Regions from separate parts of the Streptomyces sp. 3214.6 genome, predicted to be linked through region 2. Evidence: riboswitches for the same ligand, from Rfam matches in the RefSeq annotation. Region 2 holds a riboswitch; the other holds the start of a gene.
The links. A riboswitch is a leader RNA that binds a small molecule or an ion and turns the genes downstream of it on or off. The one in region 2 is predicted to bind glycine.
Positions count from the first base shown of each region.

Region 1: another riboswitch for glycine. It lies ahead of gcvP (aminomethyl-transferring glycine dehydrogenase); the one in region 2 lies ahead of gcvT (glycine cleavage system aminomethyltransferase GcvT).

Region 1 is NZ_LT670819.1:8,244,619-8,259,885, reverse strand. Features, by position in the region: gene B5557_RS37325 (LacI family DNA-binding transcriptional regulator) at 1-385, shown strand, start outside; gene B5557_RS37320 (endo-1,4-beta-xylanase) at 378-1,451, opposite strand; gene B5557_RS37315 (carbohydrate ABC transporter permease) at 1,507-2,271, opposite strand; gene B5557_RS37310 (carbohydrate ABC transporter permease) at 2,376-3,374, opposite strand; gene B5557_RS37305 (extracellular solute-binding protein) at 3,381-4,673, opposite strand; gene B5557_RS37300 (APC family permease) at 5,071-7,026, shown strand; gene B5557_RS37295 (hypothetical protein) at 7,134-7,685, shown strand; gene B5557_RS37285 (TOBE domain-containing protein) at 8,263-8,658, shown strand; gene B5557_RS37280 (TOBE domain-containing protein) at 8,801-9,220, shown strand; gene gcvP (aminomethyl-transferring glycine dehydrogenase) at 9,515-12,400, opposite strand; glycine riboswitch at 12,583-12,678, opposite strand; gene B5557_RS37270 (PRC-barrel domain-containing protein) at 12,791-13,162, shown strand; gene B5557_RS37265 (nucleotidyltransferase domain-containing protein) at 13,168-13,566, opposite strand; gene B5557_RS37260 (DNA polymerase IV) at 13,687-15,099, opposite strand; gene B5557_RS37255 (MerR family transcriptional regulator) at 15,169-15,267, opposite strand, start outside.
Region 2 is NZ_LT670819.1:3,000,872-3,016,138, reverse strand. Features, by position in the region: gene B5557_RS13410 (L-serine ammonia-lyase) at 1-1,304, opposite strand, end outside; gene glyA (serine hydroxymethyltransferase) at 1,401-2,663, opposite strand; gene gcvH (glycine cleavage system protein GcvH) at 2,678-3,055, opposite strand; gene gcvT (glycine cleavage system aminomethyltransferase GcvT) at 3,168-4,289, opposite strand; glycine riboswitch at 4,338-4,466, opposite strand; glycine riboswitch at 4,467-4,567, opposite strand; gene B5557_RS13390 (AAA family ATPase) at 4,745-5,461, shown strand; gene B5557_RS13385 (enhanced serine sensitivity protein SseB) at 5,509-6,315, shown strand; gene B5557_RS13380 (enhanced serine sensitivity protein SseB C-terminal domain-containing protein) at 6,532-7,287, shown strand; gene B5557_RS13375 (ABC transporter permease) at 7,645-8,652, shown strand; gene B5557_RS13370 (ABC transporter substrate-binding protein) at 8,737-10,533, shown strand; gene B5557_RS13365 (ABC transporter permease) at 10,644-11,642, shown strand; gene B5557_RS13360 (ABC transporter ATP-binding protein) at 11,639-12,736, shown strand; gene B5557_RS13355 (ABC transporter ATP-binding protein) at 12,754-14,118, shown strand; gene B5557_RS13350 (M1 family metallopeptidase) at 14,216-15,267, shown strand, end outside.

The DNA.
Region 1 (15,267 bases), 5.2 Mb from region 2:
CGACGAAACGCTCGTCGTCCCCGGCGACTTCCGCCCCGAGTCGGGGTTCACCGGCTGCACCGCCCTCCTCGACCTGCCGAAGCCGCCGACCGCCGTGTTCGCGGCCAGCGACCAGATGGCCCTCGGCGCCATCGAGGCGCTGCGCCGGCGCGGACTGCGGGCCCCCGAGGACATGAGCGTGGTCGGGTTCGACGACCTCCCGGAGGTCCGTTGGTCGGCCCCGCCGTTGACCACCGTCCGTCAGCCCCTCGCCGACATGGGCAAACTCGCCGTCCGCACGGTCCTGAGCCTGGCCCGCGGCGAGCGCCCCGACTCGCCGCGGGTGGAACTGGGCACGGAGCTGGTGGTGCGTTCGAGTACCGCCCCGCCCCGCACCGCTAGCTGAGCGCGTCCCGGATCGCGTAGTACGCCGGCTTCGGCGCGAACTGCTCGTCCCACGGCAGGGCGGCCCCCTCGCCGGGGAAGAAGGCCGGAATCCACGAATACTTGTCGGTGTAGTCCCAGACGGTGATGCCGGCGCATCGCCGCACCGCGAGGCACGCCTCCGTCATGTCCCGGTACCAGTCGGCCTGTTGGGCCAGTTTCTCGTCGGTCGCGGGCAGCAGCATCCGTACGTCGACCTCGGTGAGCGCGGTGTCCAGGCCGAGCCGGGAGAAGCGGCGGAGGTTGTCCTCAAGGGTCGTCGGATAGCCGTACTGCAGCGCGAGATGGGCCTGCAGGCCGATGCCGTCGAGCGGGACCCGCTGCGCCTTCAGCTCCTTGGCGAGCCGGTAGTAGGCGTCGCTCTTCGGGCCGACGGCCTCGATGTTGTAGTCGTTGAGGTAGAGCTTCGCCTTCGGGTCGGCCTGGCGGGCCCAGCGCAGCGCGTCGGCGATGTAGCCGGGGCCGAGCGTCTTGTAGAAGATCGTCTCGCGGTAGGTGCCGTCCTCGTTGAACGCCTCGTTGACGACGTCCCAGGAGTAGACCTTGCCCCGGTAGTGGCGCACCTCGGTCTGGATGTGCTTCTTCAGGACGGCCCGCAGCTCGTCGGCCGTCCACTCCTTGCCGGTCAGCCAGTCGGGCAGCTGGCTGTGCCAGACGAGGGTGTGGGCGCGGACCTTCTGGTGGTGCGCCCGGGCGAGGCCGACGATCTCGTCGCCGTTGGTCCAGTCGAAGACGCCCTGTTGCGGCTCGGTGGCGTACCACTTCATGCCGTTGCCGGGGGTGATCATGTCGAACTCGCTGCCGAGGATCTTCGTGTAGGCGGTGTCGGTGAGTTCGGGGTTGTCGGTGGCGCTGCCGAAGTAGCGGCCGTGGCGCTGCGCGAGGTCGGCGAGGGTGGCCCGCGGCTTTCCGTGCGCCGGACTCTCGTGGGCCTGGGCGGCCGGTCCGGTGACGACGCCGGCGGCGACGAGGACGGCGGCGAGGGTTCCGGCGAGTCTGAGCCGGGTGCGGGCGGCGGTGCTGGGCATGGGGCGACTCCTCACTTGGGGGTGGGTGTGAGCCGTACGGATCCGCGGGCGCGCGTCATCCCTTCGAGGCGCCGGCGGCGAGACCGCCGACGAGCTGGCGCTCGGCGACGGAGTAGCAGGCCAGGGCGGGAACCATGGCGAGGACGAGATAGGCGAAGACGCGCGCGTAGTCCGCGGAGTACTGGCCCTGGAACTGCTGGACGCCGATCGGGATGGTCCACCAGGTGGGCTCGTTGAAGACCAGCAGGGGCAGCAGGAAGTTGTTCCAGCTGGCGACGACGGCGAGCACGGAGACCGTGCCGAGGGCGGGCCTGGCCATGGGCAGCAGGATCCGCCAGAAGAAGCCGAGCGGCCCACAGCCGTCGAGGGTGGCCGCCTCCTCCAGCTCGGCCGGGATCTCCCGGAAGAACCCGCGCAGGATGACGATGGTCATCGGCAGCCCGAACGCGGCCTGCGGCAGGATCACGCCGAGCGGGTTGTCCAGCAGGTCCATGGAGCGCAGCAGCAGGAACAGCGGCAGCGCCGCCACCGCGAAGGGGAACATCAGCCCCAGGGTGAACAGGGTGAACAGCATCTCCCGCCCGCGGAAGGCGAACCGGGCGAAGGAGAACGCGGCGAGCGCGGACACCGCGACGACCAGCACGGTCGTCCCGGCCGCGATGAGCGTGCTGCTGCCGACCATCCTCCAGAACGAACCGGAGCCGAGGATGTCGGTGTAGTTGGAGGTGACCCAGGGGTCGGGCAGCCCGATGGGGTTGCGGGAGAGCTGGTCGGTGGACTTGAAGCCGGACAGCATGGCGTAGACGAGCGGTACAGCCATCACCGCGCCGATGATCCCGAGGATCAGGTGCAACGGCAGAGTCCGGCCGGTCCTGCGGACGCCCCGGCCGGTCCCGCGGGCGCTCCGGCCGGTCTTGACGACGCTCACGAGCCGCCTCCTCGCATGGTCGTGGTGGCGCCCTGAAGGTCGCGGCGGAGCACGAACCGCTGGTAGGCGAGGGCGAAGACGAGGCTGATGCCGAACATGGCCACGCTGATCGCGCTGGCGTAGCCGACCTGGTAGCGCTTGAAGCCGTACTGGAACATGGTCACGGCCATCGTCTCGGAGTGGTGGTCGGGACCGCCCGCGGTGACGACCCACACCAGGTCGAAGAGCTGGATCGCGCCGATGACCGACAGGAAGACGCTGATCCGCAGGGTGGGCGCGAGCAGCGGCAGGGTGATGTTGCGGAAGCGCTGCCAGGGGCCGGCACCGTCGATCAGGGCCGCCTCGGTCAACTCGGCCGGGATGGACTGGAGCCCGGCCAGGTAGAGCATCATGTGGAAGCCGAAGAACTTCCACGTCATGACCAGGAAGAGGGTGGCCATGACGGTGGAGGGGTCGGCGAACCACTGCCCGCCCACCCCGTCCAGCCCGATCGCGCCGAAGACGTGGTCGGCGAGGCCGTCGTCCGGGGCGAAGATCATGCTGAACAGGACGCCGGTGATCGCCTCGGAGAGGATGTACGGCGCGAAGAACAGCATCCGGTACACGGCCCGGCCGCGGATCTTCTGGTTGAGCGCGACCGCCAGGGCGAGCGCGAACGGCAGCTGGAGGAGGAGCGAGAGTCCGACCAGGAGCAGGCAGCGCCACAGGTCGCCCAGGAACACCGGGTCCTTGAAGAGTCGGGTGAAGTTGTCGCCGCCGATGTAGTCCTCGGGCATGCCGAAGCCGCCCCAGCGGAAGAACGAGGCGTACAGCGCGAACAGCATCGGCAGCAGGACGAGCGTGCCGAACAGCACCAGTGCGGGCGCCTGGAAACCGACGGCGGTGAGCCAGTGCAGGGCCCGCCGCCGCGCCCGGCCCCGGCCGCTGTCCGCGGCCGGGGGCGGGAGGTGGACGTCCGGGCCGCTGCGCTTGTCCGGGAGGAAGGTGGAGGTCATCGCCTGCTACTGCTCTTCCTTCGCGACCTTGGTGATCGACTCGGTGACCTGCTTCGGTGACTTGGAGCCGGCGATGAGGGCGGCGACGCTGTCGTTGACCTCCTGGCCGAGGGCGGGCGCGTACGCCTGGTCGAGGTAGAGCTGGAAGCCGGTGGCGGCCTTCAGCTGCGCCTGTACGGCCTTGACGTTGGGGTCGGTGATGGCGCTGTCGGCGGCCGGGACGACGGGCAGCACTCCGGTCTTCTTGACCAGTTCGGTGTCCGTGGCGGCCGAGGCGAAGAACTTCAGGAAGTCGACGGCCGCCTGCGGGGCGCCCTTGCGCAGGGCGTGCCCGCCGCCCCCGCCGAACACCTCGGTGATGACACCCTTGCCGCCCTCAACCGCCGGGAACGGGAAGAAGCCGAGGTTCGCGCCGAGCCCCTTGCCCGAGTCGGCCTCCACCGAGGGCGCCCATTGGCCCATGAGTTCCATCGCCGCTTTGCTGTTGCCGACGGCGGCGGCCTGGCCCGTGGGGCTGGAGTAAGCGGCGCCGAGGAAGCCCTTCTGGAACGGCTGCAGATCGACGAGGTCCTTCAGGTGCTGACCGGCCTGGACGAACCCGTCTCCGGTGAAGTCCTTGTCGACCCCGGCCTTCTGCAGGGCCTCGACACCGGCGGTGCGCATCGCCAGGTACGCCCAGTAGTACATGCCGGGCCATTTCTCCTTGCCGGCCAGGGCGAGCGGGGTGATCTTGGCGGCCTTCAGCTTGCGTACGGCGTCGAGGAAACCGCTCCAGGTGGTGGGCGGGGCGCTGATGCCGGCCTGCTTGAAGAGCGCCTTGTTGTACCAGAACCCGATCATGCCGATGTCGAACGGGATGCCGTACACCGTCTTGTCCAGCAGGTAGGGCTCGCGGGCGACCGACAGCAGGCCCTCTCCCCACTCCTTCGTCCGGTCCGTGAGGTCCTCGACCAGCCCGGCGTCGACCTGCTGCTTCAGGACACCGCCGCCCCAGGTGTGGAAGATGTCGGGGAGCTTCCCCGAGGCGGTCAGCGCCGTCATCTTCGACTTGTAGGCGTCGTTCTCCAACTGGACGATCTTGATCTTCACCTTGGGGTTCTGCGCCTCGAACTGCTTGGCCAGAGCGGCCCAGACGTTCTTGGCCGGCTGGGTGGTGGAGATGTTCCACCACTCGATCGTGGTCGTCCCCGACGACCCCCCGTCCGAGTCGCCGCCGCAGGCGCTCAGTGCCGTCATGCTCAGACCGGCCGCGGCGGAGGCCGCCAGGAACCCGCGGCGGGAGAGTGCCGGGTCACCCATCATGCGCTCCTTGTTGATCGAAAGTTTCGAACCAGATCCAGAAAGCTTCGCTGCTGCCGCACCCTAGAGACACCCTCCGACGGGTGGCAACCCCTTGAACACAGGCAATCCAGGGGCCCGCTCAAGAAACAAGGCCTGAAGGGATCACCGAAGGCGCCGAAACATTCGGATTCGGTGGCGAACATTACGGAGCGCGGCGCGCCGCGAGCCCCCGTGGCCGGAAACGAGCCCATCCGCACCGGGGGCCGGGCGTCCGGCCCGTGACCAGTCTTAACGGAAGCTTGACGCCGTCCGGCCCATGATCCGTGGGCTCAGGCGTCACTCTCCGCTTACGCTGATGCCGCCGTCCGCGTGATGGCCGAAACCACACGCTGAGCCGCACATCAGGAGCACGCCGATGGCCACCACCGAGCACCCTCCCCCCAGTCGCCTGCGCGCCTGGATGCTGGAGGGCCTGTCCGACATGGGCAAGGGGCACGCTCAGCAGCCGGCCCCGAGCGCCGAGGCCAAGCCCGAGCCCAAGGGGCAGCGCTGGTACCGGGTCATGTGCCTGACCGGCGTCGACTACTTCTCCACCCTCGGCTACCAGCCGGGCATCGCCGCGCTCGCGGCCGGTCTGCTCTCCCCCGTCGCGACCGTCGTGCTCGTCATCGTCACCCTGGCGGGCGCCCTGCCGGTCTACCGGCGGGTTGCCGAGGAGAGCCCGCACGGCGAGGGCTCGATCGCCATGCTGGAGCGGCTGCTGTCCTTCTGGAAGGGCAAGCTGTTCGTCCTGACCCTGCTGGGCTTCGCCGCCACCGACTTCCTGATCACCATCACCCTGTCAGCCGCCGACGCCTCGACCCACCTGGTCGAGAACCCGCACCTCACCGGCACCCTGCACGACCAGCAGATGGTGATCACGCTCATCCTCGTCGCCCTGCTCGGCGCGGTGTTCCTCAAGGGCTTCCTGGAGGCCATCGGGGTCGCCGTCGCCCTGGTGGTCGTCTACCTCGGCCTGAACGCGGTCGTGGTGGCCGTGGGCCTGTGGCACGTGCTCACCGAGGGCCATGTGGTCACCGACTGGTCCAACGCCCTGACCGCCGAGCACGGCAACGTCTTCGCGATGATCGGCGTCTCCCTGCTGGTCTTCCCCAAGCTGGCGCTGGGTCTGTCCGGCTTCGAGACCGGCGTCGCGGTCATGCCCCACGTCCAGGGCGACCCGGACGACACCCCGGAGAACCCCGAGGGCCGCATCCGGGACACCAAGAAGCTGCTGACGACCGCTGCCCTGATCATGAGCGTCTTCCTGATCGCCACCAGCTTCATCACCACGGTGCTGATCCCGGAGAAGGAGTTCGAGGACGGCGGCCAGGCCAACGGCCGCGCCCTCGCCTACCTCTCCCACGAGTACCTGGGCAACGCCTTCGGCACGGTCTACGACGTCTCGACCATCGCCATCCTCTGGTTCGCCGGCGCCTCCGCCATGGCCGGACTGCTCAACCTGATGCCCCGCTACCTCCCCCGGTACGGCATGGCCCCGCACTGGGCCCGCGCCGTGCGCCCCATGGTCATCGTCTTCACCCTGATCGCCTTCCTGGTCACCTGGATCTTCGACGCAGACGTCGACGCCCAGGGCGGCGCCTACGCCACCGGCGTCCTGGTCCTGATGTCCTCCGCGGCCATCGCCGTGACCATCGCCGCCCGCCGCGCCCAGCAACGCGGCTGGACCATCGGCTTCGCCGTCGTCTCGGCGGTCCTGCTCTACGTCACTGTCGTGAACGTCATCGAACGCCCCGACGGCGTGAAGATCGGCGCCTGCTTCATCGCCGGCATCATCCTCGTCTCCCTGCTCTCCCGCCTCGCCCGCGCCTTCGAGCTCCGCGTGACCAGCGTGACGCTCGACGACATGGCGGAACGTTTCATCCGGGACATGGCCAGCCGCAAAATACGGTTCATCGCCAACGAGCCCGACCAGCGCGACAAGGCCGAGTACCGCGACAAGATCGAGCAGATCCGCGAGGACAACGACATTCCCGGCGAGGACTTCGTCTTCGTTGAGGTGACCGTCGTCGACCCGTCCGAGTTCGAGTCCGGTCTCACCGTGCGCGGAGAGGTCCTGCACAACCGCTACCGCGTCCTGACCCTGGAGTCGTCCTCCATCTCCAACGCCCTGGCCGCGCTGCTCCTGCACACCCGCGACTCCACCGGCTGCCTCCCGCACATCTACTTCGAGTGGACCGAGGGCAACCCCTTCGCCAACTTCCTGCGCTTCTTCCTCTTCGGCCAGGGCGAGGTCGCCCCGGTCACCCGCGAGGTCCTGCGCGAGGCGGAACCGGACCGCGCCCGCCGTCCCCGCGTCCACACCGGCTGATCCCGGGACCCGGCATCGTCAGAAACGCGTAAGAATCCGGCCGGACAACGTCAGAACCCCGTCAGCACCCCTCCCCCCGGCCCCCGGAGCGGCCTACCTTCGGGCTCATGCAAGGGCCGGAAGCAGGGCAGGGGCAAGGCCGCGGCGGCGGTGCACCGGCGTACCCGACCGTCGACCGCCGCCGGCGCGCCGACGTCCGGCTCGCGACGGGCTGCGCGCTCGGCTTCTGCGCTCTGACGTTCCTGGTCGACTGGGACGCGGAGACCCTCACCCTTCCCCGTGCCCTGCTGTGGCTGACCCTCTCCGCCGGCGTCCTCGCCGTGCTCCTCCCCCCGAGGGTCGCCGCGGGCCCCGGCCTGCTGGCCGTCAGCGGCCCGGTCCGTCGGCGCCAGGTGCGCACCGACGCGCTGGTCGCCGTACGCCAGTACGCCGGGGCCTCCGCCCACCTGGTCCTGTCCGACGCCCACGGACACCGGCTGGAGCTGGACCCCCGGGTGCTCACCGGAGACCCGCTGCTCTGGCACGAACTCGACACAGGAGCACGCCGTTCCCTGGAACGCGGCACCCTGCGGGAAGGCGCAGAGGTACTGGAGCGCCTGCGTCACGAGATCGACGACCCGATCGCACAGGCGATCCTCAAGGCCTCCGGCCTGCCCTGAAGGACACTCGGCGCCCCTGACTCCCGCCGAACGGCCTCCGCCGCGGCGGCCGCACCACGATCCGCCCTGAGGCCCGTCCGCCGAAGCGGCACAATGGCCCCTTGACCTGGGCCACTCGACAGCGAGCGCGTCGGCGTCCACCACGCCCCCTCTGTCCCCGGCCGCTGTCTTCAGCCGCAGCGCGCCCCAGCCGGCCGCAGCGCCTGTCCAGCCCGCTCCGAAGGGGGCCGTCCGCGAACCCCGCCCGGCTGCCGAGGCGGGACTTCCGCTCGATCCGGCCGATGTCCTGCGCCTCGGCCCGACCCCGCTCCACCGTGCGTTCGCCGGTACCGCTCGCGGCGCCGAGGACGGCCAGGGTGCGCTGGTGGGCGGGGTTCATGTGGACGAGTGCGCAGACCGCGGCAAGCCGGGCATCAACCGTCAGGTCGGCCGTGCGCATGCCGCCGTGAGCGCGGTCGGCGCGCGCGGGCTCTGCCGTGGTCGACCGACCGTCCCCCGCGGTCGCGCTCGGCACCTCCACGACCCGGTCCCCGCCCCACGTCCACCACCTGCCGCTCGCGGCCCTATCGTGACCGGCATGCAGAGCTACACAATCGGCCAGGCGGCACGGCTGCTCGGCGTGAGCCCCGACACCGCACGCCGCTGGGCCGACGCCGGCCGGGTGGCGACCCATCGCGACGAGGCCGGACGGCGCCTCATCGACGGCAAGGACCTCGCCGCCTTCTCCGTGGCACTCGCCCGGGCCGACGGCCCCGCCGAGGACACCCCGTACACCTCGGTCCGCAACGCCTTCCCCGGCATCGTCACCGCGATCAAGCTCGGCGACGTCGCCGCCCAGGTGGAGATCCAGGCCGGCCCGCACCGTCTGGTCTCCCTGCTCACCCGCGAGGCCGTCGAGGAACTGGGACTGGAGGTCGGCATGGAGGCCACGGCCCGCGTGAAGTCGACAAACGTACACATCGACCGCACCTGAACGACGACGGGCGGCGGCCTCCTCCTGGTCGCCGCCGCGGAGCTCGACCCGCACCCGGGTGCGAGGGTCTGGGTAAGCGTCAAGGCGACGCAGATCCACGCATACCCGGCATAAACCGAGCGGAGCCCTACCGTTGGTGCCCATGACCCTGAGCATCCGCAATCAGCTCCCCGGCACCGTCACCGCCGTCCACCCCGGCGAGGTCATGGCCACCGTCACGATCCGCCTGGCCGGCGGCCAGGACGTCACGGCGGCCATCACACTGGAGGCCGTGAACCACCTCGGCCTCACCACCGGTACCGCCGTCCGCGCGCTGGTGAAGTCGACGGAGGTCTCGCTGGCCACCGGCCCGGTCGACGGCCTCTCGATCCGCAACCGGCTCCCCGGCACGATCACCGGTCTCGTGATCGGCAGCGCCATGGCCGCGGTGAAGATCACCGTGGCGGGCGGCGAACTCACCGCGGCGATCACCAAGGACGCGGCCACCGACCTCGGTCTCTTCGTGGGCTCCGACGTCATCGCGCTGATCAAGGCGACCGAGGTGTCCCTGGCCACCGACTAGAGTCACCGCCCACGGCACAGAACGCCGTGGGGGGCGCGTCGCTAGAGGTGCGACGGACTCCTGGCTCAGCGCCGCGAGACCCTGGCCCGTGAGCGGGCCGAACACGTCCGGCTCGCGGGCCGGGACCTGAGCGACTCCGCAGCGCGCAGAAGAGTCGGGATCACCGCCGTGCCCCGCGCACCCCCGACCGCAGCCGCCCCGGACCGGCCCTGCCCGGTCACCGGGAGGTGCCCCGATCATCGGCAAGGACGGCGACTCGGCTGGGCAACCCCAGCCGAGCAGCGCCTCGCCCGCTCAGTCCTCGTACGCGTCCAGCGGGGGGCACGAGCAGACCAGGTTCCGGTCGCCGAAGGCCTGGTCGATCCGGCGAACCGGCGGCCAGTACTTGTCGGCGGCGGAGACCCCGGCCGGGAAGACGGCCTCCTCACGCGTGTACGCGTGCACCCACTCCCCGCCGAGCGCGGCCGCGGTGTGCGGGGCGCCCCGAAGCGGGTTGTCCTCGGCCGGCCACTCGCCGGCCCCGACCTTCTCGATCTCCGCGCGAATGGCGATCATCGCCTCGCAGAAACGGTCCAGCTCGATGAGGTCCTCGGACTCGGTCGGCTCGATCATCAGCGTCCCGGCCACCGGGAACGACATCGTCGGCGCGTGGAATCCGTAGTCGATGAGCCGCTTGGCGACGTCGTCGACGCTCACCCCGGTCGCCTTGGTCAGCGGCCGCAGGTCGATGATGCACTCGTGCGCGACCAGCCCGCCCGGGCCGGTGTAGAGCACCGGATAGTGCGGCTCCAGCCGCTTGGCGATGTAGTTGGCGCTGAGCACCGCGACCTGCGTGGCCCGCTTGAGCCCCTCGCCGCCCATGAGCCGCACATAGGCCCAGGAGATCGGCAGGATCCCGGCAGAGCCCCAGGGAGCCGCCGAGATCGGCCCCACACCCGTCTCCGGCCCGGCGGCGGGCTGCAGCGGGTGGTTCGGCAGATACGGCGCCAGATGCGACCGTACGGCGACCGGCCCGACCCCCGGGCCGCCACCGCCGTGCGGGATGCAGAACGTCTTGTGCAGGTTCAGGTGCGAGACGTCCCCGCCGAAGTGCCCCGGCTTGGCGAGCCCGACGAGCGCGTTGAGGTTGGCGCCGTCGACGTACACCTGCCCGCCCGCCTCGTGCACCTGCGCGCAGATGTCCGCGACGTGCTCCTCGAAGACGCCGTGCGTGGACGGGTAGGTGATCATCAGCACCGCCAGCTCGTCCCGGTGCTGTTCGATCTTCGCCCGCAGGTCCTCGACGTCGATCTCGCCGTCCTCGGCGGTCTTCACGACGACGACCTTCATGCCCGCCATGACGGCACTGGCCGCGTTCGTGCCGTGTGCGGAGGACGGGATCAGGCAGACCGTCCGCTGCTCGTCCCCGTTGCCCCGGTGGTACCCGCGGACGGCGAGCAGCCCCGCCAGCTCCCCCTGCGACCCGGCGTTCGGCTGCAGGGACACCTTGTCGTACCCGGTGACCTCGGCGAGCCGCTGCTCCAGCTCACGGATGAGTGTGAGGTAGCCCTCCGCCTGCTCGGCCGGCGCGAAGGGGTGCAACTGCCCGAACTCGGGCCAGGTGACCGGCTCCATCTCGGTGGTCGCGTTGAGCTTCATGGTGCAGGAGCCCAGCGGGATCATGCCCCGGTCCAGCGCGTAGTCCCGGTCGGCGAGCCTGCGCAGATAGCGCAGCATCGCGGTCTCGGAGCGGTGCCGGTGGAAGACAGGGTGGGTCAGAATCGCGTCGGACCGCAGCAGCCCGGCGGGCAGGGCGTCGGCGGTGGCCGTGTCGAGCGACTCGATGTCGCCGTCCACGCCGAAGGCGGCCCAGACCGCCGCCACCTGCGCCCGCCCGGTCGTCTCGTCGCAGGCGATCGACACCTGGTCGGCGTCGACGAGGTGCAGGTTGACCCCCTGCTTCCGCGCGGCGGCGACGACCTCGGCGGCCTTCGCCGGCACCCGCACGGTCAGTGTGTCGAAGTAAGACCCGTGCACGACCTCGACTCCGCCGGCCTCGAGCCCGGCGGCGAGGATCGCCGCGTACCGGTGGGTGCGCAGGGCGATCGCCCGCAGCCCCTCCGGCCCGTGGTAGACGGCGTACATGCCCGCCATCACCGCCAGCAGCACCTGCGCCGTGCAGATGTTGCTCGTGGCCTTCTCACGCCGGATGTGCTGCTCACGCGTCTGCAGTGCGAGCCGGTAGGCCTTGTGCCCGTCCGCGTCGACGGACACGCCCACGAGCCGCCCGGGCAGGCTGCGCGCGAACTTCTCGTGGACGGCCATGTAGCCGGCGTGCGGCCCGCCGAAGCCCATCGGCACCCCGAACCGCTGCGTCGTGCCGACCGCGATGTCCACCCCCAGCTCACCGGGCGACTTCAGCAGCGTCAGCGCGAGCAGATCCGCGGCCACCGTGACGAGCGCGCCGAGCCCGTGTGCCTCGTCGACGATCGCCTTGAGGTCACGCACCGCACCGGAGGCTCCGGGGTACTGCACGAGCACGCCGTTGATCTCGCGCCCGGCGAGCTCCGCCGGAATGCCGTCGCTCAGGTCCGCGACGACGACCTCCACGCCGGTCGGCTCGGCCCGGGTCTCGATCACGGCGATGGTCTGCGGCAGCACGTCCGCGTCGATGAGGAAGAGGCCCTTCTTGTTCTTCCCCATCCGCCGGGACAGCGCCATGGCCTCGGCGGCGGCCGTGCCCTCGTCGAGCAGCGACGCACCGGAGGTGGGCAGCCCGGTCAGCTCGGCGACCATGGTCTGGAAGTTCAGCAGCGCCTCGAGCCGACCCTGCGAGATCTCCGGCTGGTACGGCGTGTAGGCCGTGTACCAGGCCGGGTTCTCCATGACGTTGCGCAGGATGACGGGCGGCGTGAACGTCCCGTAGTACCCGAGCCCGATCATCGAGTCGAGAACCTGGTTGCGGTCGGCCAGCGAGCGCAGTTCGGCCAGCACCTCGGCCTCGGTGCGCGCGCCCGGCAGGTCCAGAGTGTCGGCGTTTTTGATCACATCCGGGACGGCGACGGCGGTGAGCTCGTCGAGCGAGCCGTAGCCGACCTGCGCGAGCATCTTGGCCCGCGCCTCGAGGTCGGGCCCGATGTGGCGCTGCTCGAAGGGGATTCCCTGTTCGAGTTCGGAGAGCGGAATGCGATCGGCGGTCATTTCTGAGGCCTCCTGGTCTGACGACCTTCGAGGGTCACCACGGCGCGGGTACCCGGACGGCCTCCCCCTCTGTCATCTCAACCTGAGAGCTTCACCGGCCGCCCGAGGACAGCCGGCTTTCACCGTCGGTGAGAGCGGACGCCGTCGACGCCGTCGGCACCCGCCCTGCTTTCCAGAGTGACCTCGTCCGTGCGGTACGTGAGCCTGAGAGATTCCGGGGAGGATTTGCTCCTTCGGCGCCTCCGATGGTGTCCGGAGGACTCTCCCGCACGGGGTCAGCAGCCGTTGTCAGACTACCAGCGAGGTCAACGCCACCCTCTCGAGTGGCCGCCCGTCCCAAAGTGCTCTTTTGTAGTGCTTACGGATGAGTTGCGACCATGTGGAGGGCCCGTGCAGACCGACATCGATCCGCGCAACCTGATCGGCCGCAAGGCATTCGACCGCAACGGCACCAAGATCGGCACCGTCGACGAGGTCTACCTCGACGACGCCACCGGAGTGCCGGAGTGGGCGGCCATACGCACCGGTCTGTTCTCCCGCGACGCCTTCGTCCCTCTGGAGCCCAGCGAGCTGGTCGAGGGCACCCTGCACATTCCCTTCGACCGGGCTCTGATCAAGGACGCCCCGGACTTCGGCGTGGGCCGCCATCTCTCTCCGGAACAGGAACTCCAGCTCTACCACCACTACGGCCTCGACGTGGCCGCCCCGCCTCCGCTCCCCGACCACGACTTCGGCCGGCTCGCGGGCACGGACGAGAGTTGAGCCCCTCAGGCACAGGCCTGTATCAGCTCCCGGAGGATCCCGGTAGGGTCGTACAGCGGCCGGGCGCCGTCCGTCACGACGTTCCGCGTGCCGTCGTCGACCGGATCGGCCCGCGCCCAGCCGGGAGAACCGACGCCCACCTCCACTTCCAGACCGGAAGCGGTGACATACCGCCATTCGGTGATGGGCCCCCATTCCCGCACACGGACCAGCTCCCCCAGGGACAGCTCACCCGCCCACGCGTCGTCGGCACCGTACCGGTCAGCGGCCGTCGACAACAGCACGAGATCGACGTCCGAATCGGGACGCGCGGCACCACGCGCACATGACCCGACGAGGAGCAGCCCGACCACGTCGCTCCGGTTTACGGACCAGCGGGCGACCCGATCCACCACCTGCCGCATCTCCGCCTCACGCTCCGGCGACACCCCACCCGCGTCCACGACCCGACCTCCGTGCAATTTCATCCGGCTTTCACCCTCCTCTACCGGCGCCACCTCTCAGGACACCGCCACCCCTCCGACTCACCCCACACCGCGAGCCGCTTCACTCTGTGTAACTGATTCGTCTCGCCGAGAGTTCCCGGTCCGGCCGTCCTCGTCAGGTATTCGCCGCACCAGTGGCAGCGGATCCGCCGGCTCCAGCTCCGGGTCGTCGGTCCGGAACGTCCGCACCCGGCCCGGCTCCGACTCGGGCGTCTCGAAGCGCACCGTGACCCGGCCCAGCCCACTGCCCTGCACCCACCCGTGGCCGAGTTCGGCATGCCGCACGTCGTGTCCCGGCCGCCACTGGTGCTCGACCGGCACCGGCTCCTCGCCGACGGGCTCGTCCGCGAGTTCCTCCTCGGGCCCTTCCGCCCGCTCCTCCGCCGCCTGTGCGAACAGGTCCTCCTGCGTGAAGTCCGCCAGCCCGCTGACGCCCACACCGAGCAGCCGCACCCCGCCCGTCGTGTCCACGGACTCCAGCAACCGGGCCGCCGCCTCCCGGATCACCGCCGGCTCGTCCGTGGGACCGCGCAGGGTCTCGGACCGGGTGAGCGTGGAGAAGTCGTACCGCCGCACCTTCAGCACGATGGTCCGCCCCGACAGACCCGCCCCCCGCAGCCGCCGCACACACCGGTCCGCCAGCCGCTGCACCTCCAGCTCGACCCGGACCCGATCGTGGATGTCCACGTCGTACGTGTCCTCGACCGACACCGACTTGGTCTCCCGCTCGGCCACCACGGGCCGGTCGTCATGCGCCAGCGCCATGGCGTACAGGGCATGCCCATGGGCCTTGCCCAGAAGCCGAACCAACTCGTCCTCACCGGCCTCGGCGATCTCGTCGACCGTGGTGATCCCGGCCCGCCTGAGATGGTCGCCGGTCGCCGGGCCGACCCCCGGCAGGGTCCGCACCGACATGGGCCCGAGCAGCGCCCGCTCGGTGCCCGGCTCGATCAGCACGAGACCGTCGGGTTTCGCCTGCTCCGAGGCGATCTTCGCGAGCATCTTGCAGGAGGCCAGACCCACCGAACCCGTGAGCCCGGTGACCGCCCGGATGTCCGCGCGCAGCCTGATGCCCGCCAGTCGCGCCGACTCGCTGTCCCAGGCCGCTTCCCCGGCCTCCAGGTCCACGAAGGCCTCGTCCAGACTCAACGGCTCCACCAGCGGCGACAGCGCCCCGAGCAGCTCCATGACCTGGTCGCTGATCGACCGGTAGAACGCGAAGCGCGGAGCGAGATAGGCGGCGTTGGGAGCCAGCCTGCGCGCCTGGGCCATGGGCATCGCCGAGTGCACCCCGAAGACCCGCGCCTCGTACGAGGCGGTCGCGACCACTCCGCGGGGCCCCAGACCGCCCACGACCACGGCTTTCCCGCGCAGACTCGGCTTGGACGCCTGCTCCGCCTGCGCGAAGAAGGCATCCATGTCGAGGTGCAGGATCGTGGGCGCGTTTCTCACATGTCCGATGCTGCACCACACCACTGACAATGAGGTCGTACAGCCGCCCCTCACGTCGCGCGACGAGCCTCAGACCGCCCGGTTGCGCCTACGTGCCAGCTCGTCCGCCGGGTTGTGCCCGACGAGCGTCTCACCGGTGTCGACCCGCTCACCGTGCAACTGCGACAG
Region 2 (15,267 bases):
TCCGCGCCCGTGTCCTTCATGGTCTTGATGACCTTGTCCAGGGACACCTTGTGCGAGCCGTCGCCGCGCATGGCCATGCGGGCCGCCGTGACCGCCTTCACCGCGGCCATGCCGTTGCGCTCGATGCACGGGATCTGGACGAGGCCGCCGACGGGGTCGCAGGTCAGGCCGAGGTTGTGCTCCATGCCGATCTCGGCCGCGTTCTCGACCTGTTCGGGGGAACCGCCCAGCACCTCCGCCAGAGCACCCGCCGCCATGGAGCAGGCCGAGCCGACCTCACCCTGGCAGCCGACCTCGGCGCCGGAGATGGAGGCGTTCTCCTTGAAGAGCATGCCGATCGCCCCGGCGGCGAGCAGGAAGCGGACGACGCCGTCCTCGTCGGCGCCCGGCACGAAGTTGACGTAGTAGTGCAGGACCGCCGGGATGATGCCGGCCGCTCCGTTCGTGGGCGCCGTGACCACCCGTCCGCCGGCCGCGTTCTCCTCGTTCACCGCCATCGCGTACAGCGTGATCCACTCCATGGCGTGGGCCAACGGATCGCCCTCGGCGCGGAGTTGACGCGCCGTCATCGCGGCTCGGCGGCGCACGCGCAGGCCGCCCGGCAGGATGCCCTCGCGGGACATGCCCCGGGAGACGCAGCCCTGCATCACGCGCCAGATCTCCAGCAGCCCGGTCCGGATCTCGTCCTCGGTGCGCCAGGCGCGCTCGTTCTCCAGCATGAGCGACGAGATCGACAGGCCGGTCTCCTTCGCCAGGCGCAGCAGTTCGTCGCCGGTACGGAAGGGATACTTCAGGACCGTGTCGTCGAGTTTGATGCGGTCCTGCCCGACCGCTTCCTCGTCTACGACGAACCCGCCGCCGACCGAGTAGTACGTCTTGGTGAGCAGTTCCGCGCCCGAGGCGTCGTACGCCCACAGCGTCATGCCGTTCGCGTGGTACGGCAGGGCCTTGCGGCGGTGCAGGACCAGGTCGTCGTCGAAGGAGAAGGGGATCTCGTGCGAGCCCAGCAGCCGCAGCCGGCCGGACTCCTTGATCTGCTCCACCCTGTCGTCCGCCCCCTCCACGTCCACCGTGCGCGGCGAGGAGCCCTCCAGGCCGAGCAGGACCGCCTTCGGGGTGCCGTGACCGTGACCGGTCGCGCCGAGCGAGCCGTACAGCTCGCCGCGGACCGACGCGACGGCGTCCAGCAGGCCCTCGTTGCGCAGTCGCCGCGCGAACATGCGGGCCGCGCGCATCGGGCCGACCGTGTGGGAGCTGGACGGGCCGATGCCGATCGAGAACAGGTCGAAGACCGAGATGGCCACGGGGACTCCTCAAGGCAAGGGGTGGTGCAGAAAGGTTTTCGCCGGGTGCCCCGCCCACCCGTCTACGAGTGTGCGGGGCTGCCGGGCAAACAGGAACTACTTGTTCAGAACGGGGTACAGCGGGTGCTTCTCGGCCAGGGCGACGACCCGGGCCTTGAGCGCCTGCGCGTCGTAGGACGGCTTGAGCGCCTGCGCGATGACGTCCGCGACCTCCGCGAAGTCCTCGGCGGTGAAGCCGCGGGTGGCGAGGGCCGGGGTGCCGATCCGCAGCCCCGACGTCACCATCGGAGGCCGCGGGTCGTTCGGGACCGCGTTGCGGTTGACGGTGATGCCGACCTCGTGGAGACGGTCCTCGGCCTGCTGCCCGTCCAGCTCGGACTCGCGCAGGTCGACCAGGATCAGGTGCACATCGGTGCCGCCGGACAGGACGTTCACGCCGGCCTCGCGGGCGTCCGGTGCCGTCAGCCGCTCGGCGAGGATCCGCGCGCCCTCGACCGTACGGCGCTGGCGCTCCTTGAACTCCTCCGAGGCCGCCACCTTGAAGGAGACCGCCTTCGCCGCGATCACATGCTCCAGGGGGCCGCCCTGGAAGCCCGGGAACACGGACGAGTTCAGCTTCTTCGCGAACGCCTGCCTCGCCAGGATGATCCCGCCGCGCGGGCCGCCCAGCGTCTTGTGCGTGGTGGACGTGACGACGTCCGCGAACTCCACCGGGTTGGGGTGCAGCCCGGCCGCGACCAGGCCCGCGAAGTGCGCCATGTCGACCCACAGATACGCCTCGACCTCGTCGGCGATGCGACGGAACTCCGCGAAGTCCAGCTGCCGCGGATACGCCGACCACCCGGCGATGATCACCTTCGGCCGGTGCTCCTTGGCGAGACGCTCGACCTCGGCCATGTCGACCAGACCGGCGTCGTCCACGTGGTAGGCGACCACGTTGAACTGCTTGCCGGAGAAGTTGAGCCGCATCCCGTGGGTGAGGTGGCCGCCGTGGGCGAGGTCCAGGCCGAGGATGGTGTCGCCGGGCTGGGCGAGGGCGAACAGGGCGGCCTGGTTGGCGGAGGCGCCCGAGTGCGGCTGGACGTTGGCGTACTCGGCGCCGAACAGGTCCTTGATCCGGTCGATGGCGATCTGCTCGGCGACGTCGACGTGCTCGCAGCCGCCGTAGTAGCGCCGGCCCGGATAGCCCTCGGCGTACTTGTTGGTCAGGACCGAGCCCTGCGCCTCCATGACCGCGAGCGGAGCGAAGTTCTCCGAGGCGATCATCTCGAGGGTGGACTGCTGGCGGCCCAGTTCGGCGTCGACGGCGGCGGCGATCTCCGGGTCGAGCTCGTGCAGGGGCGTGTTCAGGACGGACATGCGTCTACGACTCCTCAGCCGGTGGTGAAGGCGGTGTACTCGTCGGCCGACAGCAGCTCCTGCTGCTCGCCCGCGACGCGTACCTTGAACAGCCACCCGCCCTCGAAGGGGGCGGAGTTCACCAGCGACGGGTCGTCGGCGACATCCTGGTTGACCTCGACGACCTCGCCGTCGACCGGCGAGTAAAGCTCGCTGACCGACTTGGTCGACTCCAGCTCACCGCAGGACTCGCCCGCGGTCACCGTGGCACCGACCTCCGGGAGCTGGACGAACACCACGTCGCCGAGCGCGTTGGCCGCGTGCTCCGTGATGCCGACCGTCGAGACGCCGTCCTCGGCGCCCGACAGCCACTCGTGCTCCTTGCTGTAGCGCAGCTGCTGGGGGTTGCTCATGGCCTGAATTCTCCTGTACGCGGGTGGGTGCTGATGAAGGGGGGACTGCTGGAACCGTGCGTGAGCAGCGGGAATGTGTGCGGTGTCACGCGCCCGGCCAGGCTCTTGGTCTCTACTTGTGGCGCTTGTAGAAGGGCAGCGCCACGACCTCGTACGGCTCGTGGGCGCCCCGGATGTCCACGCCGACGCCCGGGGTCCCCGGCGCCGCGTGGGCCGCGTCGACGTACGCCATCGCGATCGGCCTGCCGAGAGTGGGGGAGGGGGCGCCGGAGGTGACCTCGCCGATCACGGCGCCGCCCGCGACGACCGCGTACCCGGCGCGCGGGACGCGACGGCCCGCGGCGACCAGGCCGACGAGGACGCGCGGGGGCTGTTCCTGCGCCCGCGAGGCCGCCGCGGCGAGCGCCTCGCGCCCCACGAAGTCGCCGTCCTTGCCGAACTTGACCACCCGGCCCAGCCCGGCGTCGAACGGGGTGAGGGAGGTGCTCAGCTCGTGCCCGTACAGCGGCATGCCCGCCTCCAGACGCAGCGTGTCCCGGCAGGACAGGCCGCACGGGACCAGTCCGACGCCCTCGCCGGCCTTGGTCAGCGCCTGCCACAGCTCGACGGCGTGCTCCGGCTTCACGAACAGCTCGAAGCCGTCCTCGCCGGTGTAGCCGGTGCGCGCGATGAGCGCGGGGACGCCGGCGACGGTGCCGGGCAGACCGGCGTAGTACTTCAGGCCGTCGAGGTCGGCGTCCGTGAGGGAGGCCAGGATGCCGGGGGACTCCGGTCCCTGGACGGCGATCAGGGCGTAGGCGTCCCGGTCGTCACGGACCTCGGCGTCGAAGCCGGCGGAACGCTCCACGAGCGCGTCCAGCACGACCTGCGCGTTGGAGGCGTTGGCGACGACCATGAACTCCGCGTCGGCGAGCCGGTACACGATCAGGTCGTCGAGGATGCCGCCGTCCGCGCCGCAGATCATGGTGTAGCGGGCGCGGCCCACCCCCACGGCGGTGAGGTCGCCGACGAGCGCGAAGTTCAGCAGGGCGCCCGCCTGCGGACCGGTGACGGTGATCTCGCCCATGTGGGAGAGGTCGAACAGCCCGGCCTTCGTGCGGACGGCGTTGTGCTCGTCGCGCTCGGAGCCGTAGCGCAGGGGCATGTCCCAGCCGGCGAAGTCGGTCATGGTCGCGCCGAGCGAACGATGCAGCGCATCGAGCGCGGTGTGACGGAGTTCTTCGGTACTGCTCATCGGACGGTCGTCTCCCAAGGCATGACGGGCGAGGTGGTTCCTCCCCACTCCTCCCCATCTGTCATCGGAACCTGAGAGGTTCGCCATGACGGCCCGTTACGACGGGTCGGACATGGCTTGCACCTTGGGTGGGGCCGACCTCGTCGAGACAAGGGGCGGCCCGCTTTTCAGATGTGCCTCGCCCGCGCGGTAACGGGGACCTGAGAGATTCAAGGGAGGGACTTGCTCCTTCGGCGCCCCAGCGAAACTGCTGCTGAGGACTCTCCCGCGCGGATTCGAACGGCCGGTATGCAGTTGGCGCGGCCATCATTGCACGGCCCGCCCCGATCGCGGCAGGCCGCATCTGTAACCGGCCTGTGTCGGTACGCGCACGAAATCGCGAGGCGCCGCGCATTACCTTCTCTTTACGCTTGGCGGGGATGAGGACTACCTGACCCCAGGGGAGGACGATCACGGTGAACGAGGCGACCACGGCGAGGACCACGGCATTCGCGACCATCTCGGGGATCGCGCTGCCCGCGCAGCCCGGCGCCCAGGCCCGGGAGGCGTGCGGCCCGCAGCCCGAGCCAGTCGTCCGTGACCTGCGCGAGCGGGCCGGCCGCAGCCCGCACGGGCTGCTCTTCGGCCCCCGTGACCTGGTCGTGGTCACCGGGCTGCCCGGCAGCGGCAAGTCCACGCTCATGAAGCGGGCCGTGAGCGGCGTCCGCATCGACTCCCAGGACACCCGCGACCGCTGGGACGCCCGCGCGCCCCGCCTCCTGCCCTACGCCCTCTACCGCCCCCTCGTCCGCCTCGCCCACTACGCCGGACTGCGCCGGGCGCTGCGCGGCGGCAAGGGCGTCGTCGTGCACGACTGCGGCACGCAGGCCTGGGTGCGTGACTGGCTGGCCCGCGAGGCCCGCCGCCGCGGCGGCACCCTCCACCTGCTGCTGCTCGACGTCGGCGCGGACACGGCCCTGGAGGGCCAGCGCGAGCGCGGCCGGGGCGTCTCGCGGTACGCGTTCCTGCGCCACCGGCACGCCGCCGCCCGGCTGCTGCGCTCGGTGGAGAAGGGCCGGCTGCCCGAGGGCTGCGGCTCGGCGGTCCTGCTCGACCGCGACGCGGCCGACACGCTGCGCCGGATCGGATTCACAGGCTCTGAGGGCTCGGGCGGAACGCCCGGTACCCGCTAGCCTTTCAGCCACAGCAGAGTGAGCGGTTCTTAGCAGGCGGTAGGCAGATGGACTTCCCCCCGGCGGACTTCCCGACGGACTTCTCCGCGGACTTCCCGGCGCAGGCGCACCCCCATTCGCACGGCGGATGGCCCGGCAACGAGCTGGAGGAGGTGCTCTCCGTCTCCCTCGGCGTGCCGGGAGCCGGCGGCCGCATCGTGGAGGTGCTCGGCCGCAGCTTCGTCTGGGTGCCGCTGCCCAGCGGCGGCGGCCCGCACAGCGGCCCCCTCGACCTGCCCACCCTGGAGCTGGACGGCCAGGTGTACGTGCCGGTCTTCAGCTCCGAGGAGCAGTTCCGCCAGGTCGTCGGCTCGCACATGTCGTTCACGATCGCGCCCGCCGTGGAGTTCGCCCGCGGGCTGCCCCCGCAGGTCGGCATCATGGTGAACCCCGAGGGCGTGGTCGGCGTCCCGCTGCCGCCACCGGCCGTCGCCGAGCTGTGCCGGGCGGGCCGCACCCCGCTGGACGGCCCCGCGAGCGGCGGCCGCGTCCGCCTCTACGAGCCCGACTGGCAGGACGACCCGGTGGACTTCCTGGCCGCGGCCTCGGCGGAGTTCGAGTCCATAGGCGTGGTCCGCACGGCCCGCCGCTGCCTGGCCGCGATCGAGACGGCGGACCCGGTGATGTTCGTCGGCGTCGAACTCTCCCAGTGGGAGGGCGACCTGCGTGCACTCCCCCTGGAGGCCCTCGGCAGGGCCCTGGGCCGCACCTCGTCCCCCTGGCCGGTCAACCTGGTCCTCCTGGACGTCGCCCAGGACCCGGTGGGCGAATGGCTGAGGACCCGGGTAAGGCCCTTCTACACAAGGACCCACTGACAACTCCGTCGCAAGGGTTCACTGACAACTCCCTCAGGGGCAGCCGACTTGGGGGCGCGGGGAACTGCGCGATCAACCGCACACAACCCGCACCCGCCAACGCATCACAGGCCCCGAGCTCTTGGGCGCATAAGCTGGACCCCAACGCGGGGCAACTTCTCGAAGGGGCGATAAAAAGTGAGCGCTGGCACTGCCGCGACCGGCTCGGTCGAGCACATGCTGCGCCAGGTCACGCCCGGGCGCTACGACGCCTACGAGGCGCTCCTGCGCGCGCTCGCGACCCCCTCCTCCGGCCAGGTCTGGATGCTCCTGTGGCACGGCCAGGCCGGCTCCCCGGACGCCCAGTACGGAAACATGGAGGTCGAGGGCTACGGCTACGCGCCGTGCGTGACCTCCGCCCAGGAGCTCAGCGCGAGCGGCTGGAACAGGTCGTACGAGGTGGTCGACGGACTGGACGTGGCCCGCACCCTCTACCCCGACCACTACGGTCTCTGGCTGAATCCGCACGCTCCCGGCGGCGGCGTCGGCATCCCCTGGCTGGACCTGCGCAGGATCGCGACCGGCCTGGAGCGCCAGCCCGCAGGCCCGCTGCGGCTGTCCGAGCCCGGCATCGAGGTCCCGCAGTTCTATGCCCTGCTCGCGCAGAACGCCCACCGTACCCCGGTGGTCCGCGCGTTGCGCCGGGCCTGGGTACAGCCGGCGCTGGGCGCGCCCTACCTGGCCATCGGGCTCGACGTGTACGAGTCCTCGCCGCCGGCCGTGGACGCCGTACGGGCGATGATGCAGCAGTCCATCGGCGCGGTGCCGGACGGGCTGCCGGTGTCGACGGTGGCCATGACCGACGAGTACGACCCTGTCGTGATGTGGATGCGCGCCAACGCCCGGCCGTTCTACGACCGTGAGGCCCACGCTTCCGCCCCGGCCCAGGCGCCCGCGGGCGGTTACGGCTATCCGCCCACCGGACGCTACTGACCGCTGCCCGCCGATCTCCCCGTCGCCCCTCCTGTCGCCTTCACCCTTCCTTCCACTCCTGTTACGGGGTGGTTACCGGACGTCTTCGCGCGTAGATAGCGGCGATTAGTACCGGTTATGTCCGATCTGCCCCGACTAGTCCCCGTCCGGGGGGCGTTACCCGCCGTCCGGATAACGGAACCCCTCTACCCGGATCACGTTTACGCATCCATTCACGGCCAAGTCTGGCAACAGATCGCCAAAGCGTTGAAGACTCCCGCTCCAGGGGGCTTATCCCCTGCGTATTACGGACTGATCACGCCGCCACCGCGGCAAAGTGCGGGCCGGCTACCGCCGGTTGAGAGGGGTCCCTGCCAGATGACGGCACCATTGCACGAGCCGACCGCGGAAGCGGCCCCGAGCGCGGCCGAGGAAGCGGCGGTCGCCACCAGCGGCGCCAAGGCCGTTCAGGGCCGTTCCCTGGGCCGGATCGCCTGGGAGCGCCTCAAGCGGGACAAGCTGGCCCTCACGGGCGGCATCGTGGTGCTTTTCCTCGTCGTGATCGCGCTGCTCGCGCCGGTCATCACCGGGCTCCTGGACCAGGACCCGAACGAGTACCACGAGAACCTCATCGACCCGCTCTTCGGCACGCCCACGGGCTCCCTGGGCGGTGTCAGCGGCGACCACCTGCTCGGCGTCGAGCCGGTCAACGGCCGCGACATCTTCGCCCGCATCCTCTACGGTGCCCGGATCTCGCTGCTGGTCGGCTTCCTGTCCGCCGTGGTCGCCGTGATCCTCGGAACGGTGCTGGGCATCCTCGCCGGCTTCTTCGGCGGCTGGATCGACTCCCTGATCAGCCGGGTGATGGACGGTCTGCTGGCCTTCCCGCAGCTGCTGTTCATCATCGCGCTGGTCTCCGTCATGCCGAACCACATGCTGGGCCTCACCGGTTCCAGCGTGCGCGTCTTCGTGATGATCCTGGTCATCGGGTTCTTCGGCTGGCCCTACATCGGACGCGTGGTGCGCGGCCAGACGCTCTCGCTGCGTGAGCGCGAGTACGTCGAGGCCGCCCGGTCGCTGGGCGCGGGGCGGGTGTACATCCTGTTCAAGGAGCTGCTGCCCAACCTGGTCGCCCCGATCGTCGTGTACACGACGATGATGATCCCCACCAACATCCTCACCGAGGCGGCCCTCAGCTTCCTGGGCGTCGGCGTCAAGCCGCCGACCGCCTCGTGGGGACAGATGCTCTCGAGCGCGATCGACTACTACGAGTCCGACCCCATGTACATGGTGGTCCCCGGTGTGGCGATCTTCATCACCGTCCTGGCCTTCAACCTCTTCGGCGACGGCGTCCGGGACGCGCTGGACCCGAAGGCATCCCGCTGAACCGCTGACGCTCCGACGCACAGCACCTCAACCGTCCCGTGGCCTTCACACGGGGTCTCTCATCAATCCGGAGGATCCGAGATCGTGACTACCCAACGCACCTCAGGGCGGCGGAAGCAGGCATTTGCCGCTGCCGCCGCGGTCGCCGCGCTGCTGACCACGGCGGCGTGCGGCGGTGGCGGAGACGACGACAAGGGCTCGAGCACCGGCGCCGCCGGCTTCGACGCCGCGAACAACAAGGTCGCTCAGGCTTCGCTGGCCAAGAAGGGCGGCACGCTGAAGTTCGGCAGTGCCCAGGACGCCGACTCGTGGGACACCACGCGCGGTTACTACGGCATGATGTGGAACTTCGCCCGCTACTACAGCCGCCAGCTCGTCACGAACAAGGCGGAGCCGGGCAAGGCCGGCGCGGAGCTCACCCCGGACCTCGCCACGGGTCTCGCCAAGGTCTCCGCCGACGGCAAGACCTACACGTACACGCTGCGCGACGGCGTCACGTGGGAGGACGGCAAGCCGATCACGTCCAAGGACGTGAAGTACGGCATCGAGCGTGTGTGGGCGCAGGACGTGCTGTCCGGCGGTCCGACGTACCTGAAGGACGTGCTGGACCCCAAGGGCGAGTACAAGGGCCCCTACAAGGACACGTCCGCGGACAAGCTGGGTCTGAAGGCCATCGAGACGCCGGACGACAAGACCATCGTCTTCAAGCTGCCGCAGGCCAACTCGGACTTCCAGGAGATGCTGGCGCTGATCTCGGCCTCCCCGGTCCGCCAGGACCAGGACACCAAGGCCAAGTACCAGCTGCACCCGTTCTCCTCCGGCCCGTACAAGTTCCAGTCGTACAGCCCCGGCAAGGAGCTGACCCTGGTCCGCAACACGTCCTGGAAGCAGGCCTCGGACCCGGTCCGCAAGGCCTACCCGGACAAGATCAGCATCCAGTTCTTCTCGGACGCCAACCAGCTCGACCAGCGTCTGCTCAGCGGTGACCTGGACCTCGACCTGACCCAGACCGGCATGTCCCCGCAGGGCCGCACCACCGCCCTGAAGGAGCACAAGGCCAACCTGGACAACCCGGTCTCCGGCTACATCCGCTACGCGGTCTTCCCGCAGAGCGTCGCGCCGTTCAACAACATCGAGTGCCGCAAGGCCGTCATCTACGGCGCCGACCACGTGTCGCTGCAGACCGCCCGTGGCGGCCCGGTCGCCGGTGGCGACATCGGCACCAACATGCTGCCGCCGTCCGTCCCGGGCTCCGAGGGCCAGAAGTACGACCCGTACGAGATCGCCGGTGCCAACAAGAGCGGCAACGAGGCCAAGGCCAAGGAGGCCCTGAAGGCCTGCGGTCAGCCGAACGGCTTCAAGACCACCATCGCGGTCCGCAACAACAAGCCGGTCGAGGTGGCCACCGCCCAGTCCCTGCAGGCGTCGCTGAAGAAGATCGGCATCAACGCCGAGATCGACCAGTTCGACGGCTCGCAGACCACCGGCATCATCGGCAGCCCCTCGAACGTGAAGAAGAAGGGCTACGGCATCATCATCATGGGCTGGGGTCCGGACTTCCCGTCCGTCCAGGGCTTCGGTCTGCCGCTGTGGGACAGCAAGTACATCCAGCAGAGCGGTAACAACAACTACGCGCTGATCAACGACAAGGCGATCGACGGTCTGTTCGACACCTACGTCACCACCCTGGACAACGCGGGCAAGGCCAAGGTCGCCACGGAGATCAACCACAAGGTGATGGAGGGCGCGTACTACCTGCCCTTCGTCTTCGAGAAGTTCATCAACTGGCGCGGGGACAACCTGGCCAACGTCTACACGACCGATGGCTACAGCGGTCAGTACGACTTCGTGAACCTCGGTCTGAAGAACCCGCAGAAGTAAACCCGGCACACCCGCCGAACGGCACGAAAGGCAGGTGAAGGCCGGCGCGGCGTGATCGCGGGCCATCGGACGACCTCCGGTGGCCCGCGGTCCGCGGCGGGCCGAGAGCTGTGCTCGCTTACCTCATCAGGCGGTTGTTCGCCGCCGCAGTGATGCTCGTGGCCATCATCATGGTGGTCTTCGGCATCTTCTTCCTCGTCCCCAAGTGGGCGGGCGTGGACATCGCATTGAGCTTCGTGGGCAAGCAGGCCGACCCTGCCGCCGTCGAGGGCGTGCGCCAGAAGCTGGGTCTGGGTGACCCGATCTACTCCCAGGTCTGGGAGTTCTTCAAGGGCATCTTCGCCGGCCGCACCTACTCGGGCGGCGGAGACACCATCCACTGCGCCGCGCCCTGCTTCGGCTACTCCTTCCGCAGCGAGCAGGCCGTCTGGCCGGTGCTCACCGACCGCTTCCCGGTGACCCTGGGGCTCGCGCTCGGCGCCGCCGTGCTGTGGCTGATCTTCGGTGTCGCCGCGGGCGTGCTCTCCGCGCTCAAGCGGGGCACCCTGTGGGACCGCGGCGCGATGGTCGTCGCCCTGGCGGGTGTGTCGCTGCCCATCTACTTCACCGGCATGCTGAGCCTGGCGATCTTCGCCTTCGGGCTCCACTGGATCGACGCGCAGTACGTGCCGTTGGCGGACAGCTTCTCCGGCTGGCTCGGCGGCATGATCCTGCCGTGGATCACCCTCGCCTTCCTGTACGCGGCGATGTACGCCCGGATCACCCGCGCCACCATGCTGGAGATCCTCGGCGAGGACTACATCCGCACCGCCCGGGCGAAGGGCCTCAAGGAGCAGACCGTCATCGGCAAGCACGCCATGCGCTCGACGATGACGCCCATCCTCACCATGCTCGGCATGGACCTCGGCGCCCTCATCGGCGGCGCGATCCTGACCGAGTCCACGTTCAACCTGCCCGGTCTCGGCCGGGCCGTGCTGGACGCCATCCGCAACCAGGACCTGCCCATCATCGTGGGTGTGACCCTGATCACTTCCCTCGCGGTGCTCGTCGCCAACCTCGTGGTGGACATCCTGTACGCCGTGATCGACCCCCGAGTGAGGCTCACGTGACCGAACTCAGCAAGAGCGGAGCGGCCGTGGGCGAGCCCACCCCCGCTTCGCCCGCGCCGACGTCCTTCCTCGAAGTGCGCGACCTCAAGGTGCACTTCCCGACCGACGACGGCCTGGTCAAGTCCGTCGACGGGCTCAGCTTCCAGCTGGAGAAGGGCAAGACCCTCGGCATCGTGGGCGAGTCCGGCTCCGGCAAGTCGGTGACGTCGCTCGGCATCATGGGCCTGCACACCGCCGGTCAGTACGGCAAGCGCAAGGCCCAGATCTCCGGCGAGATCTGGCTGGACGGCACCGAGCTGCTGTCCGCCGACCCGGACTACGTGCGCAAGCTGCGCGGCCGCGAGATGGCGATGATCTTCCAGGATCCGCTGTCGGCGCTGCACCCGTACTACACGATCGGTCAGCAGATCGTGGAGGCGTACCGGATCCACCACAACGTCGACAAGAAGACCGCCAAGCGCCGTGCGGTCGAGATGCTCGACCGGGTGGGCATCCCGCAGCCGGACAAGCGGGTGGACAGCTACCCGCACGAGTTCTCCGGCGGTATGCGCCAGCGCGCCATGATCGCGATGTCGCTGGTCAACAACCCCGAACTGCTGATCGCGGACGAGCCGACGACCGCCCTGGACGTGACCGTCCAGGCGCAGATCCTCGACCTCATCCGCGACCTGCAGAAGGAGTTCGGCTCCGCGGTCATCGTCATCACCCACGACCTGGGCGTCGTCGCCGAACTCGCCGACGACATCCTGGTGATGTACGGCGGCCGCTGTGTCGAGCGGGGCCCGGCCGAGAAGGTGTTCTACGAGCCCCGGCACCCCTACACCTGGGGTCTGCTCGGCTCGATGCCGCGCCTGGACCGTGAGCAGCAGGAGCGCCTGATCCCGGTCAAGGGCTCCCCGCCCTCGCTGATCAACATCCCGTCCGGCTGCGCCTTCAACCCGCGCTGCCCGTACGCGGACCTCCCGAAGGACAACGTCACCCGCACGGTCCGTCCGGAGCTGGCCGAGGTCGGCAGCCGGCACTGGGCCGCCTGCCACCTGGGCAAGGAGCAGCGGGAGCGTATCTGGACCGAAGAGATTGCGCCGAAGCTGTGAGTGACGACGAGAAAGCGGTGACCATTCCCGCACAGGCCGACGGCTCCACGGAGCAGGGCGCGACCCTCACCGAGGACGCCGCCCCCGGCGAGGTGCTGCTGAAGGTCAGTGGGCTGCAGAAGCACTTCCCGATCAAGAAGGGCCTGCTCCAGCGGCAGGTCGGGGCGGTGCACGCGGTCGACGGCATCGACTTCGAGGTCCGCTCCGGCGAGACGCTCGGCGTCGTGGGCGAGTCCGGCTGCGGCAAGTCGACGATGGGCCGGCTGATCACCCGGCTGCTCGAACCGACCGGCGGCAAGGTCGAGTTCCAGGGCAAGGACATCACCCACCTCGGCGTGAACGGCATGCGTCCGCTGCGCCGCGACGTGCAGATGATCTTCCAGGACCCGTACTCGTCGCTGAACCCGCGCCACACCATCGGCACGATCGTCGGCGCTCCCTTCAAGCTGCAGGGCGTGACGCCCGAGGGCGGCGTCAAGAAGGAAGTGCAGCGGCTGCTGTCGGTCGTGGGTCTCAACCCCGAGCACTACAACCGCTACCCGCACGAGTTCTCCGGCGGTCAGCGTCAGCGCATCGGCATCGCCCGCGCGCTCGCGCTGAACCCGAAGCTGGTCGTGGCGGACGAGCCGGTCTCGGCCCTGGACGTGTCGATCCAGGCCCAGGTCGTGAACCTGCTGGACGACCTCCAGGAGGAGCTCGGCCTCACGTACGTGATCATCGCGCACGACCTCTCGGTGGTCCGGCACGTCTCGGACCGCATCGCGGTGATGTACCTCGGCAAGATCGTGGAGCTGGCCGATCGCGACCTGCTCTACAAGTCGCCGATGCACCCGTACACCAAGGCGCTCATGTCGGCGGTCCCGATCCCGGACCCGAAGCGCAAGAACGCCAAGAGCGAGCGGATCCTGCTCAAGGGCGACGTCCCCTCGCCGATCTCGCCGCCGAGCGGCTGCCGCTTCCACACCCGGTGCTGGAAGGCGACGGAGATCTGCAAGACCAAGGAGCCGGTGCTCGTCGAGCTGCGGCCCGGCCAGCAGGTGGCCTGCCACCACCCGGAGAACTTCGCGGACCAGGCTCCGCAGGACACCGTCCTGCTGACGGTCGCGAAGGAGGCGGCGGAGCTGGTGGCCGACGAGGTCCTCGCGGAGTCCGCGGAGACCTCGGCGGCGGTGGCGGCGGAGGTCGCGGAGGTCGCGGAGTCCGCGGAGACGGAGGCGGCTGCCGAGGAGACGTCCTCTCCCGAGGCCACGTCTGCTGCCGAGGAGGCTGCCGAAGAGCCGTCTGCCGCCGAGGAGGCTGCCGAAGAGCCGTCTGCCGCCGAGGAGGCTGCCGAGCCGGCCGGGACCGCGAAGGCCGAAGGCCAGGAGTCAACCGACAAGTAACGCATGACGAGTTGGCAAAGTCATGTACATGATTGAACGGGAGGGTCCAGAGTCATCCGTGTCCGACTTATCGGTACACGTTCGAAAGGGATGACCCATGAGACTCTCCCGTTCGTCACGCTTAGTCGCCGTCGCCACCGCGGCGGCTTCTTTCTTCGCCATCGCCGCGTCCTCCGCTCCCACCCCCGGATCGGCCGGTATCGGCGACTCGTACTTCCCTCAGCTCGGCAACGGCGGCTTCGACGCCCGCCACTACGACCTCGCCCTCGCCTACAACCCCGACACCGACCGCCTCGACGGCCGTACGACGATCACTGCGCGGGCCGGCCAGAGCCTCTCGTCCTTCGATCTGGACCTGCAGAAACTGGAGGTCACCCGGGTCGAAGTGGACGGCAAGCGGGCGCGGTTCACCCGCGACGGCGACGAGATCCGCATCACCCCGCGCGGAGCGATCCGCAAGGGAGCGACCTTCGAGGTGGCCGTCACCTACGGCGGCGTCCCCGAACCCCTCGGCGGCCCCATCGTCTTCGGCTCCGACTACGGCTGGATGAAGACCACCGACGGCGTCTTCGTCGCCTGCGAGCCCAACGCCGCGTCCACCTGGTTCCCGTCCAGCGACCACCCCTCGGACAAGGCCACCTACGACATCCACGTCAAGGCGCCGAAGGGCCTGACCGCCGTCTCCAACGGCCGGCTGGTCTCGACGTACGACAAGGGCGGCTCGACGTACACGCACTGGCGCGAGACGAAGCCGATGTCGAGCTACCTCGCGACCGCCACGATCGGGAAGTTCGACGTGAAGACCGGGACGACGCCCGGCGGCACCCCGATCTACGTCGCGATCGACCCGGTGCTCGCGAACAGCAACAACGTCGACGTGTACGGCGTCACCGCGGCCGCCACCGACTACTGGTCGCAGGTCTTCGGCCCGTACCCCTTCGAGGAGACCGGCGCGATCGTCGACGATATGCCGGAGGCCGGGTTCTCGCTGGAGGTGCAGTCCAAGCCGGTGTACTCGGCCGTCCGCAACGAGTCGACGATCGTGCACGAACTGGCCCACCAGTGGTTCGGCGACTCGGTCTCGGTCGCGCACTGGAAGGACATCTGGCTCAACGAGGGCTTCGCCACCTACGCCCAGTGGCTGTGGGC